3 regions of the Dyella sp. LX-66 genome follow, and region 2 is predicted to be linked to each of the others. Evidence: predicted binding sites of a transcription regulator. Region 2 holds the regulator's gene; each other region holds the start of a gene.
The links. Region 2 encodes HrcA, which represses chaperone genes, less so after heat shock. Its sites were predicted from a motif close to TTNGCACTCNNNNNNNNNGAGTGCNAA; they were not measured.
Positions count from the first base shown of each region.

Region 1 (9,875 bases), on a different contig from region 2:
GCCTTGCGCCTGCCGGACATGGACGGCCTGGAGCTGGCGCGCTACGTGCGCGAATCGGCGCCGCAGATCTATGTGCCCATCGTGGTGGTGTCCGGCGACGTCGACGACCGCCTGCACCGCCGCACCCTGGGCGAGCACGTCACCGATTACTTCGACAAGTCGCTGGGCTTCCAGGCGCTGGCCGAGTTCATCCGCGGCTACGTGCGCCCGGAAAGCTCGGCCGAGGGCGAGGTGCTCTACGTGGAGGACAGCCGCGTGGTCGCCCTGGCCACCCGCCGCATCCTGGAGAAATACGGCCTGACCGTGCGCCACGTGATCAGCGCCGAGGACGCTCTCGCCTGGCTGGATACCGCCAAGGCGCAAGGCCAGATCGGCGCCGACCTGGTGCTCACCGACGTCAGCCTGAAGGGCGAGCTCACCGGCGGCGACCTGCTCGAGCGCGTCCGCCGCGACTACGCCTACAGCAAGGGCCGCCTGCCGGTGCTGGTGATGACCGGCGACGAGAATCCCGCCAACCAGGCGGCGCTGCTCAAGGCCGGCGCCAACGACCTGGTGGAGAAGCCGATCGAGGAGAAGCTGTTGATCACCAAGGTGCTGTTCCAGCTGCGCGTGGCGCGGCATCTGCGCCAGCGCGACCAGGCCGCATGAACGAGGGCCGGGTCAAGCTGGAGCCGTCCTGGAAGGAGCGCATCGGCGCCTACCTGGAGCGGCCGGAGATGCAGGCGCTGTCGGCTTTCCTGCGCAACGAGAAGCAGCACGGCAAGGTGATCTTCCCGCCCGGGCCGGAGATCTTCGCCGCGTTCGAGCACACGCCGTTCGAGCAGGTGCGGGTAGTGATCCTGGGGCAGGACCCTTATCACGGCCCCGGCCAGGCGCATGGGCTGTGCTTCTCGGTGCGGCCGGGCGTGCCGCCGCCGCCGTCGCTGCAGAACATCTTTAAGGAGATCCAGCGCGATCTCGGCATCGCCCCGCCGGACCACGGCTGCCTCACGCCCTGGGCCGACCGCGGCGTGCTGCTGCTCAATGCGGTGCTGACGGTGGAGCAGAGCCAGGCCGCCTCGCATCAGGGCAAGGGCTGGGAAGGTTTCACTGACGCGGCTATCGACGCCCTCAACCGCGAGCGCGAAGGGCTGGTGTTCCTGCTGTGGGGTTCGTATGCGCAGCGCAAGGGGCAGCTGATCGACAGCAGCCGGCACTGCATCCTGCGTTCGGTGCACCCGTCGCCGCTGTCGGCGCACCGGGGTTTCCTCGGCTGCGGCCACTTTTCCGCGGCCAACCGCTATCTGGAAGAACACGGCCAGGCGCCGATCGACTGGTCGCTGCCCCCGCGCAGCGAACTGGCCGCCTGACGGCGAGGAGGGTGCCGGCGGCACCCTCCGTGAAATCCCCAGCGATCAGGGAGCCCGCGGCGCCAGCGGCGGGGGCAGGGCCGTGGCCGTCGAGGTGGTGGACAGGTCCGGCCGGTACGGCCGCACGTCCAGCAGGGCGCGGCGCTGAGCCGCGGTGGCGGAAGGCTCGCCGCACCAGGCCAGGCAGGTGGAGTACTGCGCCATGCATGCGGCGATGTTCGCCGCATTGTTCGGGTCCTTGTTGACGCAACCCTGGTAGCCCTTCAGACAGACCGTACAGTTCGGCTCGGCGGCGACGGAACCGGCGAACAGGCCCGCCACGCCGGTGGTCGCGGCGATCAACAGCCATTTTGCAACGCGCATCTGGTTTGCTCCTTGGAGAGTGAATGTCTGCATGGAACACCCGGCACCCTGCCGGGCCGCTCGATGGAACGACTAGGGGGCCCCGCCTGTCTGTCGGTGAATACCCCGTCGCACGGTAGGAAAAGCCTTACGTGAAGCTTGCGGCGAGGCTGGATTAACGGGGGCTTGAGGGCCGGGCGGCTACCGTGGCCTGCGTCTGGACAGGAATCCTGCATTCCTGTACGATTCGGTTCAATAAAGCAGCCGGGAATACCCGCTGAGGAACTTCCCGACCGCTTTAGCACTCTCACTGAGGGAGTGCTAAGCTGAATTCGACCCCAGGAGGATCCACACATGTCTCAAGCTTTGGTGACCGCCAACCTGCCGGTACCCAGCGTCGTCGGCAGTCTGGATGCTTATATTTCGGCGGTACACCGCATCCCGGTGCTCAGCCAGGAAGAAGAGCAGGCGCTGTCGCGCCGCTACCAGGAAGAAGAAGACCTTGCGTCTGCCCGCAAGCTGGTGATGTCCCATCTGCGCTTCGTGGTCCACGTGGCCCGCGGCTACAGCGGCTACGGCCTGCAGATCGGCGACCTGATCCAGGAAGGCAATATCGGCCTGATGAAGGCGGTCAAGCGCTTCGACCCGGACCAGGGCGTGCGCCTGGTCAGCTTCGCGGTGCACTGGATCCGTGCCGAAATGCACGAGTTCATCCTGCGCAACTGGCGCATCGTCAAGGTGGCCACCACCAAGGCGCAGCGCAAGCTGTTCTTCAACCTGCGCAAGAGCAAGAAGCGCCTGGGCTGGATGAACGCCGAGGAAGTGCGCGTGGTGGCGAAGGACCTGGGCGTGCCGGAAGCGACCGTGCGCGAAATGGAAGCCCGCCTGTCCGGCCGCGACATCGGCTTCGAGGCCCCGGCCGACGCCGATGACGACGCCAAGCCCGCACCGGCCGCGTTCCTGATCGACGAAGGCGCCGACCCGTACGACAACATCGCCGACGCCGACCAGGCCGACAACCAGCTCGAAACCCTGACCGACGCCCTGCAGAAGCTGGACCAGCGCTCGCGCGACATCATCCAGCGCCGCTGGCTGAACGAGGAAAAGGCCACCCTGCAGGACTTGGCCGACGAGTACGGCGTCTCGGCCGAGCGCATCCGCCAGGTCGAGGCCAATGCGATGAAGAAGATGCGCGGCCTGTTCGCCGCCTGATTCTTCGCTGCAGCGTTACGATTGCCGACGGCCCCACCCGGGGCCGTCGGTTTTTGCGCCACTACGATAGATAGACGTCCGGACGTCCATAGCCATGCCCAGAGTCCTGGTCATCGAAGACGACGAGGTCACCGCCCGCGAGATCGTGGCCGAGCTCAGCGTCCACGGCATGACCGCTGAATGGGTGGCCGACGGCCGCGAAGGCCTGGCCCGCGCCAGCGCCCAGGCCTACGACCTGATCACGCTGGACCGCATGCTGCCCGGCCTGGAAGGCATCGAAGTGGTCGAGGCGCTGCGCCGGCAGCAGATCGAAACGCCGGTGCTGATGATCAGCGCGCTCAGCGAAGTGGACGACCGCATCCGCGGCCTGCGCGCCGGCGGCGACGATTACCTGACCAAGCCCTTCGCCCCCGACGAGATGGCCGCGCGCGCCGAAGTGCTGCTGCGCCGCCGCCAGCCGCAGCCGCACGACACGCGCCTGCGCGTCGGCGAGCTGGAACTGGACCGGGTGCGCCACGTCGCCTTCCGCAACGGCCAGCCGCTCACCCTGCAGCCCACCGAGTACCGCCTGCTGGAATACCTGATGCGCCATTCCGGCCAGGTACTCACCCGCACCATGATCTTCGAGGCGGTGTGGGGCTTCCATTTCGACCCCGGCACCAATGTGATCGACGTGCACATCGGCCGGCTTCGGCGCAAGATCGACGGGTCCGGCCAGGTGCCGCTGATCCGCACCGTGCGCGGCACCGGCTACATGATCACCTCGGCACCCCAGAACGCCGCGGCCCCGCCCTGAGGTTATTGGCATGAATCGCCCCAACGCCTGGCGCTCCGCCACCTCCCGCCTGATCCTGATCTACGGCGCGCTGTTCGCCGTGTGGGGCCTGGTGCTGGTCGGCGTCATCCAGTGGGAGACCACGCGCTATCTCAACACCGTGATCGACCAGATGCTGGAACAGCGCATGCACTATCTGGCGAGCACGGAAACCTCGCGCCTGCCCGCCACGGTGGACGCCGCCATCACCATCGACCCGCACGGCGTGATGTCGGTGGGCCTGTTCGATGCCGCCGGCACGCCGCTGGCCGGCAATATCGCGCGCATGCCGGCGGAGCTGGCCGCCGACAGCAAGGTGCGCCTGCTGGCGCAAGGCCTGCCGCGCCCCGACCGCGACGGCAGCCACGTGCGCGCCCGCGCGCTGGCGACGAAGCTCGCCGACGGCCGCGTGCTGGTGATCGCGAAGGACAACAGCACCGTCGACGGCCTCGGCACGGTGGTGTGGCGCGCGCTGATGTGGGCGGTGTCGCTCACCATCATTCCCGGCCTGCTCGGCGGTTTCCTGCTGCGCCGCGGCCCGGAAAAACGTATCCGCATGCTCCAGCAGGCCACCGATCCGATCCGCCAGGGCGACCTCGCCAAGCGCCTGCCGGTGAGCAGCCGCGGCGACGAAGTCGACGTGCTGGCCGCCATCGTCAACACCATGCTCGACGAGATCGAGCGCCTGATGAACGAAGTGAAGGGCGTGTGCGACAACATCGCCCACGACCTGCGCACGCCGCTCACCCGCCTGCGCGCGCGCCTGTACCGCGCGCAGCAGCAGCTGGCCGAACAGCCCGAGGCCGCGCTGCTGGAAGCGAGCATCGTCGACATCGACCAGGTGCTCGGCCGCTTCCGCGCGCTGCTGCGCGTATCGGAACTGGAAGACGGCCGGCGCAGCGCCTGCTTCGACGAAGTGGATCTGGGCAGCGTGCTGCAGCAGGTGCACGAGTTCTACGCGCCGGTGGCGGAGGACCGCGGCCAGCCCTTCGTGCTCGATATCGAACCCACGGTGTCCGTGCGCGGCGACGCCCATCTGCTGTTCGAGGCGCTGGCCAACCTGGTCGGCAACGCCATCAAGTTCACCCCCGCAGGCGGCGAAGTGCGCCTGCGCGCGCGCATGGACAGCCGCGGCCCGCGCATCAGCATCCTGGACCAGGGCCCCGGCATCCCCGCGAACGAGCGCGATGCCGTCACCCGCCGCTTCTACCGCGGTGACAACAGCCGCGCGATGCCCGGCTCGGGCCTGGGCCTCAGCATCGTCAGCGCGATCGTGCGCCTGCACGGCTTCGCGCTGGATATCGGCGAGCAGAAGGAAGGTCCCGGTTCGCGCATCACGCTGTACGGCTATACGGTGAAGCCGGGCGAAGTGCCGGGCACCTGCCTGTCGCGCACGGTGCAGGCGCCGCTCGACGAAGCAGCCCTTCTCCCCTCCGGGGAGAAGGTGCCGGCAGGCGGATGAGGGGCGGGTGCTTGCGGTAGAGCCGCTACGGAGAGAAGAAAGGCTCGTACGTCTCTTGCGATCCTCAGCCTAACGCTCCGCCCGGCCCCTCACCCCAACCCTCTCCCCGGAGGGGAGAGGGGGCTAGGTCGTCTCGGCGTGGGGGGTAAATCAATAATGAAAATATCTTCATCCGGATAACCGAACGCCCGGCCGGGGCTCCGTGTCAAAATTTCGCGACGCAACATTCGCGCTCGGAATCCCCCGCATGCTTGGCATCGTCCGGATCGCGCTCTCGCGGCCCTACACCTTCGTCGTTCTCGCCCTGCTGATCATGATCATCGGCCCGCTGTCCGCGATGCGGACGCCGACCGATATCTTCCCGGACATCAAGATTCCGGTGATCAGCGTGGTGTGGCAGTACACCGGCCTGCCGCCGGACCAGATGGCGGGGCGCATCGCCTCGCCGTTCGAACGCGTGCTCACCACCACGGTGAACGACGTCGAACACATCGAAGCGCAGTCGATCAACGGCTTCGGCGTGATCAAGATCTTCTTCCAGCCGACGGTGGACATCCGCACCGCCAACGCGCAGGTCACCGCGGTCGCGCAAACCCTGCTGCGCCAGCTGCCGCCGGGCATCACGCCGCCGCTGATCCTCAACTACAACGCCTCTACCGTGCCGATCATCCAGCTGGCGCTGTCGGGCAAGGGGCTGAGCGAGCAGAACCTGGGCGACCTCGGCATCAACGCGGTGCGCCCGGTGCTCACCTCGGTGGCCGGCGCGTCGATCCCGTATCCGTTCGGCGGCAAGACGCGCCAGGTGCAGATCGACATCGATCCCGCCGCGCTGCAGGCGCGCGGCCTGTCCGCGCAGGACGTGGCCAATGCACTGGCCGCACAGAATCTCATCGTGCCGGTAGGCACGCAGAAGATCGGCGAATACGAATACACGCTGCAGCTCAACAACGCGCCGTCGGACATCCGCGCGCTGGGCGACCTGCCGATCAAGACGGTCAACGGCACCACCGTGTACATCCGCGACGTGGCGCAGGCGCGCGACGGCAACCCGCCGCAGAGCAATATCGTGCACGTCGACGGCGGCCGCTCGGTGCTGATGACGGTGATGAAGAACGGCTCGGCGTCGACGCTGGCGATCATCGAAGGCGTCAAGCAGAAGCTGGTCGACGCGAAAGACACGTTCCCGGACACCTTGCAGATCGCGCCCATCGGCGACCAGTCGCTGTTCGTGCGCGCGGCCATCGGCGGCGTGGCGAAGGAAGGCATCATCGCCGCGGCGCTGACCAGTCTGATGATCCTGCTGTTCCTCGGCAGCTGGCGCTCCACCGTGATCATCGCCACCTCGATCCCGCTGGCGATTCTCGGCTCCATCATCGCGCTGTCGGCGGTGGGCGAGACGCTCAACATCATGACCCTGGGCGGCCTGGCGCTGGCGGTGGGCATCCTGGTGGACGACGCCACGGTCACCATCGAGAACATCAACTGGCATCTGGAACACGGCAAGGACGTGGAGACGTCGATCATGGACGGCGCGCGCCAGATCGTGACGCCGGCCTTCGTCTCGCTGCTGTGCATCTGCATCGTGTTCGTGCCGATGTTCTTCCTGGAAGGCGTGGCGCGCTTCCTGTTCGTGCCGATGGCCGAAGCGGTGATGTTCGCCATGATCTGCTCGTTCATCCTGTCGCGCACCCTGGTGCCGACGATGGCGAAGTACCTGCTCAAGCCGCACGCGCCGCACACCGACGAACACGGCAACAGCACCGCGCTGCCGCCTTCGGCCAACCCGCTGGTGCGTTTCCAGCGCGGCTTCGAGGCGCGTTTCGAGCGCGTGCGCGCGGCCTACCGCGACCTGCTGGCGATGGCGCTGGAGCATCGGCGCGTGTTCGTCGGCGGCTTCCTCGCTTTCGTGGTGGCTTCGTTTGCGCTGGTGCCGTTCCTGGGCCGCAACTTCTTCCCCTCGGTGGATGCGGGCCAGATCCTGATGCACGTGCGCGCGCCGATCGGCACGCGCGTGGAGGAGAGCGCCACCATCTTCGCCAACGTGCAGGCGGCGATCCGCCGCATCGTGCCGCCGGAGGAACTGGGCACGGTGGTGGACAACATCGGCCAGCCGATCAGCGGCATCAACACCGCCTACAACAACACCGGCACGATCGGTTCCTGGGACGGCGACATCCAGATCGCGCTCAACGAAGGCCATCGCCCCACCGCCGAATACGTGCGCCGCATGCGCGAGGAACTGCCGCACGAGTTTCCGGGCGTGACCTTCTCGTTCCCGCCGGCGGACATCATCAGCCAGATCCTCAACTTCGGCTCGCCCGCGCCGATCGATCTGCAGGTGCGCGGCACCAACCTGCCGCAGAACTTCGCCTACGCCAACACCCTGCTGCGCGAGATCCGCCGCGTACCGGGCGTAGCCGATGCACGCATCCAGCAGTCGCAGGCCAACCCCACCTTCGCGGTGGACGTGGACCGCACCCGCGCGCAGCTGCTGGGCGTGACCGAGCGCGACGTCACCAACAGCCTGGTGGTGAACCTGGCCGGTTCCAGCCAGGTGGCACCCACCTTCTGGCTGAATCCGCAGAACCAGATCTCCTACCCGATCGTGATGCAGACGCCGCAGTACAAGCTCGACTCGCTGTCGGCGCTGGAGAACATCCCGGTCACCTCCAGCGGCGGCGGCAGCTCGCAGCTGCTCGGCGGCCTGGCCACGATCAAACGCGGCACCAGCAACGCGGTGGTGAGCCAGTACAACATTCAGCCGATGGTGGAGATCTTCGCCACCACGCAGGGGCGCGACCTCGGCGCCGTGGCGGCGGATATCCAGAACATCGTCGCCGCGCACGCCAAGCAGCTGCCGAAGGGTTCGTCGACCGCGCTGCTCGGCCAGGTCAAGACCATGAACAGCGCGTTCTCCGGCCTGATCTTCGGCCTGCTCGGCGCGGCGGTGCTGATCTATCTGCTGATCGTGGTGAACTTCCAGTCCTGGAGCGATCCGTTCGTGATCATCACCGCGTTGCCCGCGGCGCTGGCCGGCATCGTGTGGATGCTGTTCGCCACCGGCACCACCTTGTCGGTGCCGGCGCTCACCGGCGCCATCATGTGCATGGGCGTGGCTACGGCGAACTCGATCCTGGTGGTGAGCTTCTGCCGCGAGCGCCTGGCCGAGCACGGCGACGCGCACCTGGCGGCGATGGAAGCGGGCTTCGTGCGCTTCCGCCCTGTGCTGATGACCGCGCTGGCGATGGTCATCGGCATGGCGCCGATGGCGCTGGGCCTGGGCGAGGGCGGCGAGCAGAACGCCCCGCTAGGCCGCGCCGTAATCGGCGGCCTGGTCTTCGCCACGGTCGCCACGCTGTTCTTCGTTCCTGTCGTCTTCCGCATCATCCACGCGCGGCATGGCCGCGCCGCCGACCCGGCTTCGGTTTCCGGAGAGCCCGTCCATGTCTAACGCCCCTCACACCCCTCGTCCCGTGCCGGTGCACCGCCTGCGCCGCGCCGGCATCATCGGCGCCATCGTGGTCGTCGCCGTGGTCGCCACCGGCGTGGTCACCCGCGCCAACGACGCGCGCAAGCTCAAGGACTGGACCGACCAGCAGGCCGTGCCCACGGTGAGCGTGGTGCCGGTCGAACGCAGCGCCGCCGGCGCCTCGCTCGATCTGCCGGGCCGCCTGGAAGCCTATGCACGTGCGCCGATCTATGCGCGCGTCAGCGGTTACCTGAAATCCTGGAAGGTCGACATCGGCGCGCCGGTGAAGGCCGGCCAGTTGCTGGCGGAAATCGAAACGCCGGACCTGGACCAGCAGCTGCTGCAGGCCAAGGCGGATATGGCCAGCGCCGAAGCGAATGCCGCGCTGGCCGCCACCACCGCCAAGCGCTGGCAGGCCATGCTCGGTTCCGACTCGGTCTCGCGCCAGGAAGTGGACGAGAAGACCGGCGACTTCACCGCCAAGCAGGCCATCGCCAAGGCGGCCAAGGCGAACGTCGACCGCATCGAGGCGCTGAAGGGCTTTACCCGCATCGTCGCGCCGTTCGACGGCATGGTCACCGCGCGCGAGACCGACGTCGGCGCGCTGATCAACGCCGGCAGCGGCAGCGGGCCGGAACTGTTCGTAGTGTCCGACGTGCGCAAGCTGCGCGTCTATGTGCGCGTGCCGCAGAACTACGCGCCGTCGATCAAGCCGGGCGCGATCGCCACCTTGTCGCTGCCGGAGTATCCCGGCCGCACCTTCCAGGCGCGCGTGGAAGCTTCCGCCGGCGCGGTGGCCGCCGAATCCGGCACCACCCTCATCCAGCTCGCGGTCGACAATGCCGACGGCAAGCTGATGCCCGGCAGCTTCGCCAGCGTGCGGCTGGAGCGCCCCGGCGACGCCGCCGCGCTGCGCGTGCCGGCCAGCGCGCTGATCATCGACGACAAGGGCACGCGCATCGCCACGCTGGGCGCGGACAACAAGATCGCCTTCAAGCAGGTGACCATCCTGCGCGACTACGGCAAGACGGTGGAAATCGGCTCGGGCCTGGGCGCGGACGACCGCGTGATCGAAAGCCCGCCGGACGGCCTGGTCGACGGCGACCAGGTGCGCACCGCCGAGAAGGACAACACCGAACTGGCCAAGAACCCGGGGCGCAGCAATGCAAAGAAGGCCTGAGCGCGTTCTCGCCCTCGCGCTGGCCGCGGTGCTGGCCGGCTGCTCGC
Region 1 is NZ_JAHFVJ010000003.1:565,414-575,288, reverse strand. It holds gene KK141_RS09125 (response regulator) at 1-648, shown strand, start outside; gene ung (uracil-DNA glycosylase) at 645-1,349, shown strand; gene KK141_RS09115 (hypothetical protein) at 1,395-1,712, opposite strand; gene rpoH (RNA polymerase sigma factor RpoH) at 2,046-2,903, shown strand; gene KK141_RS09105 (response regulator transcription factor) at 2,998-3,699, shown strand; gene KK141_RS09100 (HAMP domain-containing sensor histidine kinase) at 3,710-5,179, shown strand; gene KK141_RS09095 (efflux RND transporter permease subunit) at 5,427-8,630, shown strand; gene KK141_RS09090 (efflux RND transporter periplasmic adaptor subunit) at 8,623-9,828, shown strand; gene KK141_RS09085 (efflux transporter outer membrane subunit) at 9,812-9,875, shown strand, end outside.
Region 1: the regulator HrcA is predicted to act here: its motif matches at 1,990-2,016, upstream of rpoH (RNA polymerase sigma factor RpoH).

Region 2 (9,875 bases):
AACTTCTTCTGCTCCTCGACCAGCTTCTTGGCGTCCTCGGCGAAGAAATCGCCTTCGGTGCGCACCAGGCTGTCGTTATTGAAGCTCAGGCTCAGCGTGCGCACCTTGATCGGGCCGCCGCGGTGCTGCTGGGTGGACACGTAGTCCCAACGGTTCTGGTCGAACGGCGTGGCCACCGAGGGCGAACCCATCAGCACCAGCACCTGGCGCTTGGTCATGCCGGGCTTGAGCTGATCCACGTTCTTCTTGTCGAGCAGGTTGCCCTGCTGCACGTCGGGGGTATAGACGAGTCGGCAGCTGGCCAGGGACAGGCCCAGCAAGGCGAAACCCAGCGTGCGGATCAGCTTGTGCATGCGTGTTGCGTCCGGATCGTGAAGGTGGCGGATGATACACTATCGAGTTGATGGCACCGTGTGCCTGGAGGTCGAGCGATGGAACAGGAAACCAAGGAACTGCGCAAAGCCGGGCTGAAAGTCACCCACCCCCGCATGCGCATCCTGCAGATTCTTGAGGAGGAGGAGGCTCACCACCTCACCGCCGAAGACATCTACAAGAAGCTGCTCGCCCACCAGGAAGACATCGGCCTGGCCACCGTGTACCGGGTACTCACCCAGTTCGAGGCCGCCGGCATCGTGGTGAAGCACAATTTCGAAGGCGGCCAGGCCGTCTACGAACTGGATCGCGGCAAGCATCACGATCACATGATCGACGTGGACAGCGGAAAAGTGATCGAGTTCGTCAGCGAGGAGATCGAACGCCTCCAGCATGAAATCGCGGCGCGGCATGGGTATGTGATCGAGGATCACAGTTTGGTGCTGTATGTGCGGCCGAAGCCGCGCGGGCGTTGAGTTTCATTGGGATGAAAAAAAGCCGGTGGCCCAGCCGCCGGCTTTTTTTTGCCCCCTCTCCCCGCCGGGGAGAGGGCTGGGGTGAGGGGGCGGGCGGAGCGGGGTGCTGAGGGTCGAGAAAAGCCCTAAAGAGCTTTTCCTCGCTTCGTAGAAAACCCGTGGCTAGAGCGGCCCCTCATCCGGCTGCCGCCACCTTCTCCCCGGAGGGGAGAAGGGATTCATTGCTGGAGGGGGCGGAAAAACCTTCGCCCATAAAAAAAGCCGCGGGAGGACTCCTGTCCACCCGGCGGCTGATCCGCTACCGATCGGCTTCCTGACGGGGCGAATTGCTCGCCAGTTTGTCAGGCTATGCCTTCCGATAGCGGCGGAACGGCTTCCTGCCGTTCTTCATGCCCACCGTCCCCACGGTTGGCATGGCTCACCATCTTGCGATGGTGGCTCCCCCACATCGATGGGAAGGATGCTAACGAGCTGTTCACGAGCCCGGTATTGGAAAATTTCCTAGAAGTGGGAACTTTCTGGAACGGTCTACAGCCGCTGTGTGAAGCCGTTCGCATTGCTGCTGCGCAGCAGTATGCGCAGGTGCACGCCCTGCGATTCCGGGCGCAGGCGGAACACGCCGCCCAGCGAGGTCACGCGGTCGCGCATGCCCTGCAGGCCGCGGCCGCCGCGCGGCATGCGGGTGGGCAGGCCCACGCCGTCGTCGCGGATATCCAAGAGCGCCAGCGCGCCGCCCTGGCGCTCGCCGATGCGCAAACGCAGCTGGAAAGTGGACGCCTGCGCATGCTTCACCGCATTCGTCGCGCTCTCCTGCACCAGGCGGTAGATCGCGGTGCGGGTGTCTTCGTCGAGCAGGCGCGGGTCGCCATGCAGGTCGGTGCGGTAGATGACGCCGGCGGTGGCGAGTAGATCGCGGATCGGGCCTTCGTCCAGCGCGCGCAGCAGGCCGAATTCGTCGAGCACGGCGGGGCGCAGGTCGTCCAGCAGGCGATGCAGCGCGCGGCGCATGTGGCCGAGGATGCCGTTGATCGACAGGCCGATATCGTCCATGCCCGCCTGCGCCAGACGCGCCTGCGCCAGCTTCAGATGGGTGGAGATGGCGGTGAGGTTCTGGCCGAGCTCGTCGTGCAGTTCGGCGGCCATGTGGCGGCGCTGGTTTTCCTCGGCCTGCAGGTTGCCGCGTGCGGCGTCGCGCAGCTGGCGGGCGAGCTGGTCCAGGCGGCGATTCACCGCGGCCAGGTACACGTTCTGCTCGGCCACGCGCTCGCTGCTGCGGCGTAGTGCGTCGGTGGCCGCGCCCAGCATCAGCGCACCGGTGCCGGCGACGGCGAGGAACAATTGTGCAGGCGCTTCCGGCGCGGGGCGGCCGGCGAAATGGTCGACCACCGTCATGCCCAGGCTGGAAATGAGCATGGCCAGGCTGGCGCCGCGCCAGCCGTGGCGGAAGGCGAAGAACAGCACCGGCGCCAGCGACAGAATGCGCGCGAACTGCGGCTGCGGCGCGGGGTGCGAAGAAAGCAGCAGCAGAATCGCCAGCGCCGGCAGCATCACCAGCAGGCCGTCCATGGTGAGGTTGGCCAGCGCGCGATGCTCCAGATGCGCGCGGAACAGCATGATCAGCAGCGGCACCACCAGCAGGGTGCCGACATAATTGCCCAGCAGGTCCTGGCCCAGCGCGCGCATCAGCAACTGCGAGGAAGGCACCGCGTGCACGGCGGTGAGGATCGCCGCATCCACCACCGTGGTCGCCGCCACGGTGAAGGCCGCGGACAGCAGCAGGCGCGAGACGTCTTCCGGGTCGCGCATGCTCACGTGCAGCTGCGCACGGCGCATCAGCCACAGGCACAGCGTCACCACGACCGGTTCCGGCAGCTCGCCCAGGATCAGCCCCTGCCAGCCCAGCGGCATGCCCTGGGTCAGCGCCAGCAGGGTGGTGGCGCCGAATTCGGCGAACAGCAGCCACGGCCACATCCGCGTGGGCGACAGCAGCAGGGCGCCGAAGCGCAGGCCGTAGGGCAGCATCCAATAGGGCTGCTCGGTCGGCCACAGCAGCAGCCACAGCAGGAAATAGCCGACGCAGGCCAGGATGCCGGCCCAGGGCAGGAACAGGGGTCTCGAAAGCATGGCGGCGATGGTACATGCGGCTGCTGAGAGAGATCAGGGGTGGTCGATGCAGAGTGATATGCACCGCTTCGCCCGGACCCTCATCCGGCTGCCGCCACCTTCTCCCGGAGGGAGAAGGATTCGAATTTGGACGCTGAGGTGGCCCCGTGGGCAAAGGGCCGGGGGCTGCTATACAGTGCGGACCCATGTACAGCATCGTCCTGGTCGATGACCACGCCATAGTCCGCGAAGGCTTCAAGCGGCTGATCGAATTGGAACCCGACCTCGAGGTGGTGGCCGAGTGCCGCAGCGCCGACGACGCGGTGGAAGCCGTGAGCCAGCGCCGCCCCGACCTGGTCGCCCTGGACCTCTCCCTGCCGGACGGCAGCGGCCTGCCGCTGATCGAGCACCTGCGCAGCGTGGCCGACCAGACCCGCATCGTGGTGCTGAGCATGCACGACGGCGAACCCTATGTTTCCGAAGCGCTGCGCCGCGGCGCCAGCGGCTACGTCACCAAGGGCGTGGCGCCGGAAGAGCTGGTGGCCGGCCTGCGGGCGGTGATGCAGGGCGAGTGTTTCCTGAGTTCGGACCTGCGCCAGCGCCGGGCCGAACGGCCGAGCGAGGCCTTGGATCCGATCAACCGCCTTACCAGCCGCGAGCGCGAGGTGTTTCTGCTGCTGGCGGAAGGGCGTGCGCCGAAGCAGGTGGCGGGTGAACTGGGGATCGGGCAGAAGACCGTGTACATCCACCGCGCCAGCCTGATGGGGAAGCTGGGGGCGGGGTCGGAACTGGATCTTTATCGGATGGCGAGCGAGCGGGGGTTGTTGCCGCGGCGCGAGGGGAAGGGCTGATGTTTTGAGCCCCTCTCCCACCGGGAGAGGGGTTGGGGTGAGGGTACGGCCGGAGTGGGGCGCTTCGCTTCGCCCGAACCCTCATCCGGCTGCCGCCACCTTCTCCCAAAGGGAGAAGGATTCATCCTTGAAGGTTGCCGCGGAACTCAGGCCGTCTGCGCCCGATCCAACATCTGCTTCGCATGCGCCCGCGTCTCCTTGGTGATCTCCACCCCGCCCAGCATCCGCGCCAGCTCGTCGCGACGTCCGTTCGCATCCAGCTTCTCGATCCGCGTCTGCGTCGAACTGCCGTCGCTGTGCTTGCTCACCCGCAGGTGCGCATGCCCCTGCGCCGCCACCTGAGGCAGATGGGTGACGCACAGCACCTGCCGCAGGCCGCCCAGGGCGCGCAGCTTCTGGCCGACCACTTCGGCCACGGCGCCGCCGATGCCGGTGTCCACTTCGTCGAACACCATGGTGCCGACCGTGTCCTTGCCCAGCGTGGCCACTTCGATGGCCAGGCTGATGCGCGCCAGTTCGCCGCCGGAGGCCACCTTGCGCAGCGGGCGCGGCGGCTGGCCGGGGTTGGCGCTGACCAGCAGTTCGCAGCGCTCGCGGCCCTGTGGGTCCGGTTCGTCGCTGCCGGCCGGTTCCAGTTCGATCGCCAGCTGGCCGCCGGCCATGCCCAGTTCCGACATGAGTGCGCCGACTTCCTTGCCCAGCTTGGCGGCGGCCGCGGTGCGGGCCTTGCTTAGCTTGGTGGCGGCCGCGTCGTAGTCGCGGCGCAGCTGGTCGCGCTGGGCGGCCAGCTGTTCCAGCGCGTCGCCGGCGCCTTCCAGTTCGGTGAGTTCCGCGCGCAGGGCGGCGGTTTTCTCGTGCAGGTCGGACACCGGCGTGCGGTGCTTGCGCGAGAGCTCGTGCAGGCGGGTGAGGTGGGTGTCGACCTCGGTGTAGCGCTCCGGGTCCAGGTCCACGTCCTGGGCGTAGCGATTGAGGCCGTCGGCGGCTTCGCCGAGCTGGATGGCGGCGTCGTCCAGCAGCTGCAGCAGCGGGGCGAGGCGGTCGTCCAGGGCGGCCAGCTTGTCCAGGTCGGCGTGGGCGCGGGCCAGGGCGCGGCTGAGCGCCAGCTCGCTGTCGCCGTCGACCAGCTCGGCCACGCCGGAGGCGCCTTCGGCCAGCCGGCCGGCATTGGCCAGGCGTTTGTGGCTGGCTTCGAGCTCGGTGAGTTCGGCCGGGGCCAGCACCCATTGCTCCAGTTCCGCCGCCTCGTGGCGCAGCAGTTCCAGGCGCTGCTCGCGGTCTTCGCCGCCGCTCAGCTTGCGGATGCGGGCGCCGGCCTCGCGCCACTGCACGGCGCTGTCGCGTGCCTGGGCCAGCAGTTCGTCGTGGCCGGCGTAGGCGTCCAGCAGGGCCATCTGGTGGGCGCGCGACAGCAGGGCCTGGTGTTCGTGCTGGCCGTGGATCTCCACCAGCAGGGTGGCCAGCTCGCCGAGCTGGCTGGCGCTGGCCGGGCGGCCGTTGATCCAGGCGCGCGAGCTGCCCTCGGCGCGGATCACCCGGCGCAGGCGGCAGCTGCCGTCCTCTTCGTCGAGTTCCTCGCTGCGCAGCCACTCGCGGGCCTCGGGCAGGGTGGCCAGGTCGAATTCGGCGGCCAGTTCCGCACGGTCGCTGCCGGCGCGGACCATGCCACTGTCGGCGCGGCCGCCGGCCAGCAGCAGCAAGGCGTCGACCTGCAGGGACTTGCCGGCGCCGGTCTCGCCGCTGACCACGGTAAGGCCGGGGCCGAAGGCGATCTCGGCTTCTTCTACTACTGCGAAATGGCGGACGTAGAGCGAGGTAAGCATGGGGTATCGCGTCGGTGAGTCGGAGGATTGTAAAGGCAGACCCCGGCGGGGAGGAGCGGGCCTGAACGCCCCCGGTACCAGCCCCCGCCTGTCCGGTTTTCTTGCAAACTACCGGACCAAACCTTATTTCTTAGCCGTCTCACGGATTGCCACAGCGCGCATGTCACGACCTCTTGCCCACGACCTGGATATCCGCGCCCGGCGGCTGCTGCGCACGCTGATTGCGCAGTACCTGGCCGACGGCGAGCCGGTGGGGTCGCGCACCCTGTCGCGCTCCTCCGGCCTGGACGTCAGCCCCGCCACCATCCGCAACATCATGGCCGACCTCGAAGACGCCGGCCTGGTCGCCTCGCCGCACACCTCGGCCGGCCGCGTACCGACGCCGCGCGGCCTGCGCCTGTTCGTGGACAGCCTGATCGAGCTGCAGCCGCTGCCGCACGAGGAAATGGCCCGCCTGCAGCGCGAGCTGCCGGCCGGCCCCACCACCACGCGCGACCTGCTGGGCAACGTGTCCAGCCTGCTCTCGGCCATGACCCATTTCGCCGGCGTGGTCACGGTGCCGCGCCAGGCCGATTTCCCGCTGCGCCACATCGACTTCGTGGCCCTGCCGGAAGCCCGCGTGCTGGTGATCCTGGTGTTCTCCGACAACCAGGTGCAGAACCGCGTGATCCAGCTGGCCAAGCCGCTGGAGCCGGGCGAGCTGGAACAGGCCGCCAATTACCTCAATACGCATTTCGCCGGGCTGCGCCTGGACGACATCCGCGGGCACCTGCTGCGCGAGCTGCGCGAGGCCAGCAGCGAACTGAACCGGATGATGTCCAGCACGGTGGAGCTGGCGGCGGCCTCGTTCGCGCCGCAGAGCGAGAGCGACGACGTGCTGGTCAGCGGCCAGACCAACCTGATGGGCTACGCCGAGCTGGCCAACCTGGAGCGCCTGCGCGAGCTGTTCGAGGCGTTCCAGAAGAAAAACGAGCTGCTGCAGCTGATGGAAGTGTGCGCCCGGGCGCCGGGCGTGCGGCTGTTCATCGGCGAGGAATCGGGCTTCGCGGCACTGGACGGCTGCAGCGTGGTCACCGCCACCTACGGCACCCAGGGGCGCGTGCTGGGGGCGGTCGGGGTGATCGGCCCCACCCGCATGGCCTACGAGCGGGTGATCCCGGTCGTGCAGGCCACGGCCGGCGTGCTGAGCGACGCCTTGAATCGCGCCGCCACGGCCTTATAACCGCCACGGGAGGCGGGGTTACCCGCGCAAGGTTGGGAGGTCGGCACGCCGTGCCGGCCATGTTTGGGTTTTGGAGTCTTTCATGCAGAACAACGACCAGCAGGTGCCCACCGGGGCGCCCGAGGCCAACGCGCCGGACGCGCAGGCCCATGCCGAACTCGAGGCCTTGAAGGCCCGGGTCGCCGAACTCGAAGCCGCCAACACGGATCTGCGCGACACCGTGCTGCGCGAGAAGGCCGAGATCGAGAACCAGCGCCGCCGCCTGCACCGCGACGTCGAGCAGGCCCGCCGCTTCGCCAACGAGAAGCTGCTCAACGAACTGCTGCCGGTGTACGACGGCCTGGAAATGGGCCTGACGGTGGAAGGCGGCGACGTGGCCAGCGTGCGCGAGGGCATCGCGCTCACGCTCAAGTCGCTGCTGAAGATCGCCGAGAACAACGGTCTCGTGCAGGTCGACCCGGTCGGCCAGCCGCTGGATCCGGAGCGCCATCACGCGGTGAGCATGGTGGATGCGCCCGGCCAGGCGCCGAACACGGTGGTCAGCGTGCTGCAGAAGGGCTACGTGCTGAACGACCGCCTGCTGCGTCCCGCGCTGGTCGCGGTCGCCAGGGACTGACTTCGGTTTAGCCGCCTGAACGCGGCCACGCCGACAGCTTCAAAACACCAGACGAGGGTCCGCCGGCGCGTTGAATCGCCTGAGCCGGGCCCCATTTGACCAGACATCGCGGCCGCGGGGCCGCATCGAGATTCGGAGCATATACATCATGGGCAAGATCATCGGCATCGACCTGGGCACGACCAATTCCTGCGTCGCCATCATGGACGGCAGCACGGCCAAGGTCATCGAGAATTCGGAAGGCGATCGCACCACGCCTTCGATCGTCGCTTTTACCAAGGACGGCGAAGTGCTGGTGGGCGCGCCGGCCAAGCGGCAGAGCGTGACCAACCCGAAGAACACCTTCTACGCGGTGAAGCGCCTGATCGGCCGCAAGTTCACCGACGCCGAAGTGCAGAAAGACCTGCATATCGTGCCGTACGGCATCCTCGCGCACGACAACGGCGACGCCTGGGTCAACACCGCCGACGGCAAGAAGATGGCGCCGCAGGAGATCTCGGCGAAGGTGCTGATGAAGATGAAGAAGACCGCCGAAGACTATCTCGGCGAGCCGGTCACCGAAGCGGTGATCACCGTGCCGGCGTACTTCAACGACAGCCAGCGCCAGGCCACCAAGGACGCCGGCAAGATCGCGGGCCTGGAAGTGAAGCGCATCATCAACGAGCCGACCGCGGCTGCGTTGGCCTATGGCCTGGACAAGAAGGGCGGCGACCGCAAGATCGCGGTGTATGACCTCGGCGGCGGCACCTTCGACGTGTCGATCATCGAGATCGCCGACGTCGACGGCGAGAAGCAGTTCGAGGTGCTGGCCACCAACGGCGACACCTTCCTGGGCGGCGAAGACTTCGACCTGCGCGTCATCGACTACCTGGTGGAAGAGTTCAAGAAGGACCAGGGCATGGATCTGCGCAAGGATCCGCTGGCCCTGCAGCGCCTGAAGGACGCCGCCGAGCGCGCCAAGATCGAGCTGTCCTCCAGCCACCAGACCGAAGTGAACCTGCCGTACATCACGGCCGACGCCTCCGGCCCGAAGCACCTCAACATCAAGCTGACCCGCGCCAAGCTCGAAGCGCTGGTGGAAGACCTGGTCAAGCGCACCATCGAACCCTGCCGCACCGCGCTGAACGATGCCGGCCTGCGCGTTTCGGACATCGACGAGGTGATCCTGGTCGGCGGCCAGACCCGCATGCCCAAGGTGCAGGAGTCGGTGAAGGACTTCTTCGGCAAGGAGCCGCGCAAGGACGTCAACCCCGATGAAGCCGTGGCCGTGGGCGCCGCGATCCAGGGCGGCGTGCTGGGCGGTTCGGTCAAGGACGTGCTGCTGCTGGACGTAACCCCGCTGTCGCTGGGCATCGAGACCATGGGCGGCGTGATGACCAAGCTGATCGAGAAGAACACCACGGTGCCGACCAAGGCCTCGCAGGTGTTCTCCACCGCCGACGACAACCAGACCGCGGTGACCGTGCACGTGCTGCAGGGTGAGCGCGAGCGCGCCAGCGCCAACAAGTCGCTGGGCAAGTTCGACCTCACCGGCATCGATTCGGCGCCGCGCGGCATGCCGCAGATCGAAGTGACCTTCGACATCGACGCCAACGGCATCCTGCACGTGTCGGCCAAGGACAAGAAGACCGGCAAGGAACAGAAGATCGAGATCAAGGCCGGCTCGGGCCTGTCCGAGGAAGAGATCGCCCGCATGGTCGCGGACGCCGAGGCCAACAAGGAAGAAGACAAGAAGTTCCAGGAACTGGTCAGCACCCGCAACAAGGCCGACCAGCTGGTGCACGCCACGCGCAGCGCGCTGAAGGAACACGGCGGCAAGGTGCCGGGCGAGCAGCTGAGCACGATCGAAGGCGCGCTGTCGGAGCTTGAAAAGGCGAAGGACGGCGACGACAAGGCCGCGATCGAAGCGAAGATCGAGAAGCTCGAGCAGGCCGCGCAGGCGCTGAATGCGGCGGCCCAGGGCGGCGCTGCTGGCGGCCCGCAGGCCGGCCCGCAGGGCGGTCACTCCGGTCCGGCCGACGACGTGGTCGATGCCGAGTTCACCGAAGTGAAGGGCGACGACAAGAAGTGATGGAGCGGCCGTCATGGCCGATCTGACGCAGCCCGCGCCTGGGGAAACCGAGGCGCGGGCTGTTTCGTGAAGGAACCTTAGAGAAGACATGGATCGCTTCCGATTCATGGAATGCGATCCAAGTCGGAAACCAGCATGAGCAAGCGCGATTACTACGAAATCCTCGACGTCGAACGGACGGTGACCGAGGTCGAGCTGAAGAAGTCCTTCCGCCGCCTGGCGATGAAGTACCACCCGGACCGCTGTCCGGACGATCCGCATGCGCAGGAGAAGTTCAAGGAGGCCAAGGAGGCCTACGAAGTGCTGTCCGATCCGCAGAAGCGCTCGATGTACGACCAGCA
Region 2 is NZ_JAHFVJ010000014.1:2,736-12,610, forward strand. It holds gene bamE (outer membrane protein assembly factor BamE) at 1-353, opposite strand, end outside; gene fur (ferric iron uptake transcriptional regulator) at 432-848, shown strand; gene KK141_RS20030 (MASE1 domain-containing protein) at 1,377-2,972, opposite strand; gene KK141_RS20035 (response regulator transcription factor) at 3,158-3,802, shown strand; gene recN (DNA repair protein RecN) at 3,949-5,625, opposite strand; gene hrcA (heat-inducible transcriptional repressor HrcA) at 5,786-6,847, shown strand; gene grpE (nucleotide exchange factor GrpE) at 6,930-7,463, shown strand; gene dnaK (molecular chaperone DnaK) at 7,612-9,534, shown strand; gene dnaJ (molecular chaperone DnaJ) at 9,670-9,875, shown strand, end outside.

Region 3 (9,875 bases), on a different contig from region 2:
GCTTCGTCGACGGCAAGGACATGCTGAGCGAGCCGGGCACCTGGCTGCTGGTCGATCCGCGCAACCAGGTGCAGCCGCAGCGCGAGGATCTCGCCTCGTGGATGCTGCCGGGCAAGGTGCTTGAGCAGGCCGGCATCCACGACGATGCGTACTTCGCGCTGACCCAGGTGCTGGCGCCGCAGCTGGCCGCGCTCACCCGCGCCCCGGGCGCACCGCCGCAGGCCGAGGACGGCAGCGAGCGGCGCACCGACGCCGCGATGGAAAGCGTGGCGCTGCTTCGTTTGAAGGGAAAACTCGACCGCATGCTGCCGCGTGCCGATGCGCTTTCGGAACATACGGGCTTCGCGCAGGAAGGCATCGCACCCGCCGTCGCCACCGAAGGCGCGCATCAGTGATGCCGCGCAAGGCGCATTCCCACTAGCAGCGCGAAAGAAAACAAGAGTGCGCGGAACGCGTTTTTTACCAACACGCACCGACGATTCAGCGACATGTCCGCCGGCTTAAGCAAACCGGAGCGGCCCGAAAAAATTCAGGATTCAGCAGGCAAACCGCCTCTAGCGTGATTCCACCGCGGCACGTTGCGTCGCGGCACTCACATCGGAGGTTCACCCCATGCGTAAGTCCCTGCTTGCTGCTCTCGTCCTCTCGGCCACCGTGCTGACCGCCCCCGCCTTCGCCCAGGCCCAGGCCGCCGCCAAGGCTGACGCGAGCGTCAATGCCGGCGCCGCGGTGCAGGACGCCACCAAGACCGTCGATACCGCCGCCACCAAGACCGGCGACACCGTGAAGAAGGCGACGCACAAGGCCAAGCACGCCGGCCACAAGGCAGCCAAGACCACCGAGTCGGAGGCGAGCGATGCCACTGGCGGCGCCGAAGCCGCCACCTCGGTGAAGGCCGACGCGAAGGTCGAGACGCCGGTCGCCGGCGCCGCGGTCGGCGCGAAGACCGACGCCAAGGCGGAAGCCGGCGGCAAGTAAGCGGCAACCGACGCGGCGCCAAGGGCGCGCCCGCATCGAGCAACCCCGGGAGGTGGACTCCCGGGGTTTTCTTTTGGGCAAAGAAAAACCCCGCCGGAGCGGGGTTTTTCTCTCATGGATCAAGCATGCCGCCCGATTACTTCACCGCCGCTTGCGCCGCATCCGCGGATTCGCCGAACAAGTCGATGTAAGTCTGATAGCGGAACAGCCGGTTGCGCCGGTAGCCGGTGGCTTCGGCAAGGATCCCCAAGGCAACCAGCCGCGACACCAGGTTGTTGGCCGCGGTGTAGGTCGTGGCGGTGAGCGCCTGCACGTCGGCCACCGCAACGATCGGGCGCCGATACAGGTATTCCAGGAGCTTGTGTCCATTGCCCGCGGCGCGCCCCAATCCTTCGGTGACTCTGGCGCGATGGTCTTCGCGCAGCAGAAGGATGCGTCGCGCAGTCTCCGTCGCTTCGCGGCTGACGCTCACCACGCCACGCAGGAAGAACGCCAGCCAGCCTTCCCAATCGCCCTTGTCGCGCACGGCCTGCAGTCGCTCGTAGTACTCGGCGCGGTGCTGCTTGAAGAAATGCGACAGGTAGAGGACCGGTTTCCCAAGAATGTCCCGCTGGCACAGCAGAAACGTGATCAGCAGACGGCCGACGCGTCCATTGCCATCGAGAAAGGGATGGATCGTTTCGAACTGCGCATGCGCCAGCCCTATTTGAATCAACGCCGGCAGCGCGCTCTGCGCGTGCAGGAAGGTTTCCAGCGCGCCAAGCGCGTCCGGCACCTCGTGCGGCGGAGGTGGAACGAAGCTGGCTTCGCTCAAGGTGCAACCCGAAGCACCGATCCAGTTCTGCGAATGGCGCAGTTCGCCGGGCGTGAGGCGCATGCCGCGCACGCCTTGCAACAGGCGCTCGTGGATTTCGCGAATCAGGCGCACCGACACCGGCAGTTCCTGCAGCCGGCCCAGGCCATAGTTCATGGCACTGACGTAGTTGACCACCTCGTCGACGTCGCGCGGCCGGTCCGGGGTCAGGATGTGCGCTTCGGCGGCCAGCAGGTCCTGCAATGAACTCTGCGTGCCTTCGATCTGGCTGGAAAGCACGGCCTCCTTGCGTACGTACATGAAGACGAACAGATCGGGGTTGGGCAGGGTTTGAATCGAACCGTCGAGGCGGCCCAGCGCACGATCGGCAAGCGACAGCAAGGCCTGCAGCTCGCCGTCCATCCGCAGCGCGGGCTTCGGCGGCAGGGGGTTCGGATGAAAAGCGCGGTAACCGCTGGGCTGGGCGATATAGCGCCCGGCACGCTGGTTACGATCCCCGGCCGGAGAACGGGCCCTCGGCGTGTTCATGCAAGGCAAACTTGCATAAGGATGGATTCTCTTTCCATATTAAAGCCTACCTACAATATAGAGGCGCTTTGGTGCCATGTACAAGGCGACCAATGATATGGAGTACGGCCGATCCTGCCCCTCGCTGGATGGCCAATATCAGACGACATCCCTCTGCTTCCTGCCGCCGCGCGGCCCCAAAAAAGAAAACCCCGCACAAGGCGGGGTTCTCCTCGAAGCTGACAACAGGTGGGGCGGATCAGAAATCCATGCCGCCCATGCCACCCATGCCGCCGCCCGCACCGTGCGAGTGGGCTTCTTCCTTCTTCGGCAGCTCGGTCACGGCCGCTTCGGTCGTGATGATCGAGCCGGCCACCGAGGCGGCGTACTGCAGTGCCGAGCGGGTGACCTTGGTCGGGTCCAGGATGCCGAAGGCGATCATGTCGCCGAACTCGCCGGTGGCGGCGTTGTAGCCGAAGTTGCCCTGGCCTTCCTTCACCTTGTTGGCGATGACGGAGGGCTCTTCGCCGGCATTGGCCACGATCGCGCGCAGCGGGGCTTCCAGTGCGCTGATGGTGATCTTGATGCCGTGGTTCTGGTCTTCGTTGACGCCCTTCAGGCCGACCACGGCCTTCAGCGCACGGATCAGGGCGACACCGCCGCCCGGCACCACGCCTTCTTCGACGGCCGCACGGGTGGCGTGCAGGGCGTCTTCGACGCGGGCCTTCTTTTCCTTCATCTCGACTTCGGTGGCGGCACCGACCTTGATCACGGCCACGCCGCCGGCCAGCTTGGCCACGCGCTCCTGCAGCTTCTCGCGGTCGTAGTCGGAGGAGGTCTCCTCGATCTGCGCCTTGATCTGGCCGATGCGCGACTGGATCTTCTCCGCTTCGCCGGCGCCGTCGATGATCGTGGTGTTTTCCTTGGTGACCACGATCTTCTTCGCGCGGCCGAGGTCGGCGATGGTCGCCTTCTCAAGCTGCAGGCCCACTTCCTCGGAGATCACCTGGCCGTTGGTCAGGATGGCCATGTCTTCCAGCATCGCCTTGCGGCGGTCGCCGAAGCCCGGGGCCTTCACGGCGGCAACCTTGACGATGCCGCGGATGGTGTTGACCACCAGGGTGGCCAGCGCCTCGCCTTCCACTTCCTCGGCGACGATCAGCAGCGGCTTGCCGGCCTTGGCCACGCCCTCGAGGATCGGCAGCAGCTCGCGCACGTTGGAGATCTTCTTGTCGTACAGCAGGATGAAGGGGTCATCCAGTTCGACCTGCTGCGACTGCTGGTTGTTGATGAAGTACGGCGACAGGTAGCCGCGGTCGAACTGCATGCCCTCGACCACGTCCAGCTCGTTGTCCAGGCCCGAGCCTTCCTCGACGGTGATCACGCCTTCCTTGCCGACCTTCTTCATGGCGGTGGCGATGATTTCGCCGATGGCCGAGTCGGAGTTGGCGGAGATGGTGCCGACCTGGGCGATCGCCTTGTCGTCGGCGGTCGGGTTGGAGAGCTTCTTGAGCTCTTCCACGGCCGCGACCACGGCCTTGTCGATGCCGCGCTTCAGATCCATCGGGTTCATGCCCGCGGCGACCGCCTTCAGGCCGTCCTGGATGAAGGCCTGGGCCAGCACGGTGGCGGTGGTGGTGCCGTCGCCGGCCACGTCGGAGGTCTTGGAAGCGGCTTCCTTGACGATCTGCGCGCCGATGTTCTCGTACTTGTCGGCCAGCTCGATTTCCTTGGCGACGGAGACGCCGTCCTTGGTCACGGTCGGGGCGCCGAAGCTCTTCTCGAGCACCACGTTGCGGCCCTTGGGACCCAGGGTCACCTTGACCGCGTTGGCCAGGGTGTTGACACCCTTGAGCATGCGGGCGCGGACGTCTTCACCGAAGCGGACTTCTTTTGCAGCCATGTCTGTATTCCTTTGAATGCTTGAATGGGGGATGGGAAGAGAAGCGGGAGAGGCTGCTTAGCCTTCGATCACCGCAACGATGTCGTCTTCCTTCAGGAAGACCAGCTCTTCGCCGTCGATCTTGATTTCCTGGCCGGCGTACTTGCCGAACAGCACCACGTCGCCTTCGTTCACCGACATCGGACGGACCTTGCCGTCTTCCAGGATGCGGCCGGCGCCGGCGGCGATGACCTTGCCGCGGGTCGGCTTCTCGGTGGCGCTGTCGGGGATGACGATGCCGCCGGCGGAAACGCGCTCTTCTTCGAGGCGCTTGACGATGACGCGGTCGTGCAGCGGACGCAGCTTGCTCATGGTGATGGGCTCCAGCTTGGGTTTGAGTGGATCGAAAGAGGGGTTTCCGGAACGGCGCCTGCGGCGCTGTTAGCACTCCGGGCAAACGAGTGCCAATACTAGCGGCGCAGGAATCCCCCGCAAAGAGGCTTTGTTCCGAAGCTCAGACGCTAATGGGGAAGCCCGGCGGGGCTTTCAAGGGCTGCGGGGCGGGCGGGGCCCGCGCTAGGCTCCCCGCCATGACCGACCCCGTCCTGCTCTGCTACTGCACCTATCCCGAGTCCCCGAAGTCCGCCGGCTTCGCCAAAACCCTGGTGGAAGAAGGGCTGGCCACCTGCGTGAACCGCCTGCCCGGGGTGCGCTCGACCTACCGCTGGGAGGGCAAGGTCACCACCGACGTCGAGGAATTGCTCCTCATCAAGACCACCGCGGCGCGCTTCGAGGCTCTCAAAGCGCGCCTGCTGGAACTGCACCCCTACCAGCTGCCGGAGCTGATCGCGGTGCCGGTGGAACGCGGCCACGAGGCTTATCTGGACTGGGTCCGCGCCGGCGTGCTGATCTGATCTGGCGCCGCCTGATCCGGCACGGTCAGCCGGGCATCCGGCCGGGCCACGAACACCACCAGGAAGGTCGCCGGCTCCGTGCTGCTGACATTCGCCGTACCCAGGTGATGCGCCCCGGCCGGCTCGAACCAGCTCTCGCCGGGGCCGTATTCCCGCGCCGGCTCGCTGTCGACCTGGCTGCGCACATGGCCGGACAGCATGTAGACGAAGGCATCGGCCTCGTGGTGGTGCGGCTTGGACTGCTGGCCCGGGGCGAAGGTGACGGTCAGCGCCGTCAGTTGCGTGCCGGGCGCCTGGGTGAGCGCTGCGGTGAGCAGCGGATGTTCCTCGGCGGCCAGGGCCGGCATGGCGATGCCGGCGGCGAGTCCGAGTGCGAACGCACAACGAAGCAGGCTGGACATGACGGCCTCCCTCAACGCGCAGTCAAAGTCTTGAGCGCCTGATCCAGCGGCGCCCCGGCCTGCTCGACGCGGGCCGTCATGCGCCCCTGCGCATCGAACAGCAGCACCGTCGGCACGTGGGTCACGCGGAAGCGGCGGAACAGCGCACCCGAATCGTCCAAGGTCAGCGGCATGCCGATGCGGTGCTCGTCGCGGTACTTCACCAGCTCGTCGTGCGCAGCCCACAGGCCGGAGGCGACGCCGACCCAGCGCAGCTTCGTGTCATGCGCCGACAGCGCGCTGACCTGTTCGCGCATCGCGCGGCAGCTCTTGGAAAGCTCGGGCCGGCTGGTCGCCAGGTAGGACTCGCACCAGGGCGACAGGAATACCAGCGCCGTCGGCTTGCCCGCTTCCGGCAGCGTCAGATGCTTGCCGTCCAGCATGGCGGCGTCGAAGGCGGGCACGCGGTCGCCGGTGTCGTAATGCGCTTCCTGCTTCGGCGCCGCCGCGCCGGCCGCGGCCACGCCGGTGCTGCTGCGCGCCGCCTGCAGCGCGGCATCGAGCTTGGCGTTCGCCTCGTGGCCGACGTAGAGGATGCGGCCGTCGCGCCCGATCACCACGTGCTGCGGCGTCACGCGCAGATGGAAGGCCTCGCCCAGCGAGCCATCGTCGAACACCAGCGGCATCTTCAGACCCATCTCGTCGCGGTACTTGCGCACGTCCTCGATGGTTTCGTCGAAGCCCACGCTGATGGCGATCACCGCCAGGTCGGGGCCGGCTTCCTCGTAGGTCTTCTTCAGATGCGGCATCTGTTCGCGGCAGGGCACGCACCAGGTGGCCCAGAACTTCAGGTACACCGCCTGCTTGCCGTACAGGCTGGCCAGGTCGATGGTCTTGCCGTCGATGGTCTTCACGGTGACGCGCGGCGCCGGCTGGCCGACCAGGCTCTTGCCGGCGGCTTCGGCGCGCTGCTGGCCGGATTGCGCCCAGGCCGGCGCGGTAGCCAGGCCCAGCAGGAGGAAACAGCAAAGAAGGAGGCGATGCATGGCGGGGCAATCCCAGGGTGAGAGTGGGTGCCATGCTCCGCTTCCGGTGGTCCGGTTTTAAGGACCACTTCCAGGCAATACTACGGGACCACTTCGCTCAGCCCGGCAGCAGCCGCACGATGCGGCGCACCGCATCCTCCATGCGCTGGGCCTCCATCAGCCCGTACCCCAGCGCCAGGCCGTTGGAGGCCACGCGCCCGAACGTATAGCCATCCAGGCCTTCGATGCGCACGCCCTGCCCGGCCGCCTGTTCGACCAGCACATCGGTACGCACCTTGGCCGGCAGCCTGGCGGACAGATGCAGCCCGGCGTCGGAAGGCCAGGCTTCCAGTCCGTGGCGCGCCAGCGCGTCGAGCAAAGCCTCGCGCCGCTCCGCGTAGACGTTGCGCATGCGCCGCACATGGCGCGCCAGATGTCCCTCGGCAATGAAGGCCGCCAGCGTGTCCTGCGCCGGCACGTCGCAATGCCAGTCGGCCAGTTCCTTCGCCGCCGCCAGCGCCGGCAGCAGCCACGGCGGCGCCACCACGTAGCCGATGCGCAGTGCGGGGAACAGGCATTTGGAGAAGGTGCCGACGTAGCAGACTGAGCCTTCGCGATCGAGCGTCTGCAGCGCATCCAGCGGCCGCCCGCCGTAGCGGAATTCGCCGTCGTAGTCGTCCTCGATCACCGTGGCGCCGCGCGCCGCGGCATGCGCCAGCAGTTCCGCGCGGCGGCGCGGCGACATCGACATGCCCAGCGGGAACTGATGCGACGGCGTCACGTAGATCACCCGCGCCTCGGCGGGAATCCGTTCCACCACGATGCCTTCGTCGTCCACCGGCACCGGCACCACCTTGGCGCCCGCCGCGGCAAACGCCGCGCGCAGTGGCGTATAGCCGGGATCCTCCACCGCGACCACGGTGCGCCCCGGCGTCACCAGCACGCGCGCCAGCAGGTCGAACGCCTGCTGCGCGCCGCTGGTCACCATCACGTCGTCCGGATCGCAGGCCACCGCGCGCGCGAACGACACATGCTGTGCGATCGCCTCGCGCAGCACCGGCCGCCCGCGCGACTGCCCCGACATCGACGGCAGCCGCGACACGCCGCGCAGCGCGCGCGCCGACAGCCGGCGCCACACCTCGAACGGAAACTGCCGCGTATCCGGTACGCCCAGGCGGAAATCGTGGGCGAACGCACCGGGCGGCGGCGACGGCGTGGGCGGGCGCGCCTCGCGCCAGTACGGCGCCAGCCGGCGGTCGCCGCCTTCTTCGGCCGCGGTGGAGCGCGCGCGGGCGCGGCGTTCCATCAGGTCGGCCACGTAGTTGCCGGCGCCGCGCCGCGCGACCACATAGCCCTCGCTCAGCAGCAGGTCGTAGGCCGCCACCACGGTGTTGCGCGACAGCTGCAGCGCCTCGGCCAGTTCGCGCGTGGCGGGCAGGCGCAGGCCGGGTTTCAGGCGGCCGTCCAGGATCGCCGCGCGCAGCTGCGCATGCAGCGCGGCCTGCCGCTGGCGCGACCCCTTGGCCGGCAGCTCCAGGGGGAACTCGAACGGATGATCCATGGCCTGCCCCGCAAAGTGGACCCCAATAATTGTCGCATTGTGGCCCTTTTGCCAGACCATCGAACGACCTAGCCTGCACCCATCGCCCTTCCCACCGGACCGCCCGCCATGATCGAGCTCTACTACGCCGCCACCCCCAATGGCCTGAAAGCCCGCCTGTTCCTGGAAGAGGCCGGCATCCCGTACCGCCTGGTCCCGGTCAGCCTGAGCAAGGGCGAGCAGTTCAAGCCGGAGTTCCTGGCCGTGTCGCCGAACAACAAGATCCCGGCCATCGTCGACCACGAACCGGCCGACGGCGGTGCGCCGCTGACCATGTTCGAGTCGGGCGCGATCATGCTTTACCTCGCCGAGAAGACCGGCCGCCTGATCCCGTCGGACCTGCGCGGCCGCACCGAGGTGCTGCAGTGGCTGTTCTGGCAGATGGCCGGCCTGGGTCCGATGGCCGGGCAGATCGGGCACTTCAATGTGTACGCGCCGGAGAAGGTGCCCTACGCGATCGACCGCTACACCCGCGAAGTGCACCGCCTGTACGGCGTGCTCGATCGCCAGCTGGAAGGCCGCGACTACATCGCCGGTGCGTTTTCGATCGCTGACATCGCCTGCTACCCGTGGATCGTGCCGCACGAAGCGCATGGCCAGAGCCTGGCCGATTTCCCCAACGTGGAACGCTGGTTCCGCACCATGGCCGCCCGCCCCGCCACGGTGCGCACTTACGAAGGCGTGGAAAACGCCTACGCGCCGAAGCAGGCGCTGACGGAAGCGGAACACCAGGTGCTGTTCGGCCAGGGCAAGTCGGCCAAGTAACGAACTTCACGAAGGAACTCCTTCTCCCGCCGGCGACCCGAAGGTAGTCCCCGTGGGAGAGAAGGTGGCGGCAGCCGGATCAGGGTTCGGCCGGAGCGGTGAACATCACTCTTGCGCTCCACCCGTACCCTCACCCCAACCCCTCTCTCCCACGGGGACTACCTTCGGGTCGCCGGGGGGAGAGGGGCTCCCGCTATCGACCTAGCGCCCCTTTCACCATGAGCACCCACGCCATGAAGAAGTCCGATCTCGCCGCGCTGCTCTTGCTGGGTGCTCTGTGGGGCGCGTCGTTCCTGTTCATGCGCATGGGTGCGGACCAGTTCGGCGGCATGGCGCTGGCCGGGCTGCGCGCGATCGGCGCGGCGCTGTGCTCGCTGCCGCTGCTGGCTTCGCGCGAGCGGCTGGCCGAGATGCGCCGGCACTGGCGGCCGATCGTGGTGGTGGGCATGAGCAATTCGGCACTGCCGTTCGTGCTGTTCTCCTACGCGGCGATGAGTCTGCCGGCAGGCGTGTCGGCGATTTCCGACGCGATCGGTCCGCTGCTGGTGGCGCTGTCGGGCTGGCTGTGGCTGGGCGAGAAGCTGGACGGCGCGCGCACCGCCGGCCTGGCCGTGGGCTTTGCCGGCGTGGTGTGGCTGATCGCCGGCAGCGTGGGCTTCGGCCATGGCGGCGGTTCGGCCTGGGCCATGGCGGCCTGCGTCGGCGCCAACGTCTGCTATGCCTTCGGCGCGCATTACGGCCAGCGCCGCCTGCGCGGCGTGTCGCCGCTGGCGGTGGCTACCGGCAGCCAGCTGGCCGCGGCCATCGCACTCCTGCCGCTCACCGTGTGGCTGTGGCCGGCCAAGATGCCGGGCGCGCAAGCCTGGTTCGCCATGTTCGGCCTGGCCGCCGCCTGTACCTCGCTGGCCTACGTGCTGTTCTACCGCCTGATGGCGCGCGTCGGCCCGACCCGCACGCTGGCGGTGCTGTACCTGATTCCGGTGTTCGGCGCGCTATGGGGGCTGATGTTC
Region 3 is NZ_JAHFVJ010000006.1:342,952-352,826, reverse strand. It holds gene KK141_RS14410 (LTA synthase family protein) at 1-395, shown strand, start outside; gene KK141_RS14405 (hypothetical protein) at 613-978, shown strand; gene KK141_RS14400 (Fic family protein) at 1,115-2,320, opposite strand; gene groL (chaperonin GroEL) at 2,559-4,202, opposite strand; gene groES (co-chaperone GroES) at 4,260-4,553, opposite strand; gene cutA (divalent-cation tolerance protein CutA) at 4,772-5,095, shown strand; gene KK141_RS14380 (cupin domain-containing protein) at 5,059-5,496, opposite strand; gene KK141_RS14375 (TlpA disulfide reductase family protein) at 5,508-6,521, opposite strand; gene KK141_RS14370 (PLP-dependent aminotransferase family protein) at 6,619-8,061, opposite strand; gene KK141_RS14365 (glutathione S-transferase N-terminal domain-containing protein) at 8,170-8,865, shown strand; gene KK141_RS14360 (DMT family transporter) at 9,099-9,875, shown strand, end outside.
Region 3: the regulator HrcA is predicted to act here: its motif matches at 4,623-4,649, upstream of groES (co-chaperone GroES).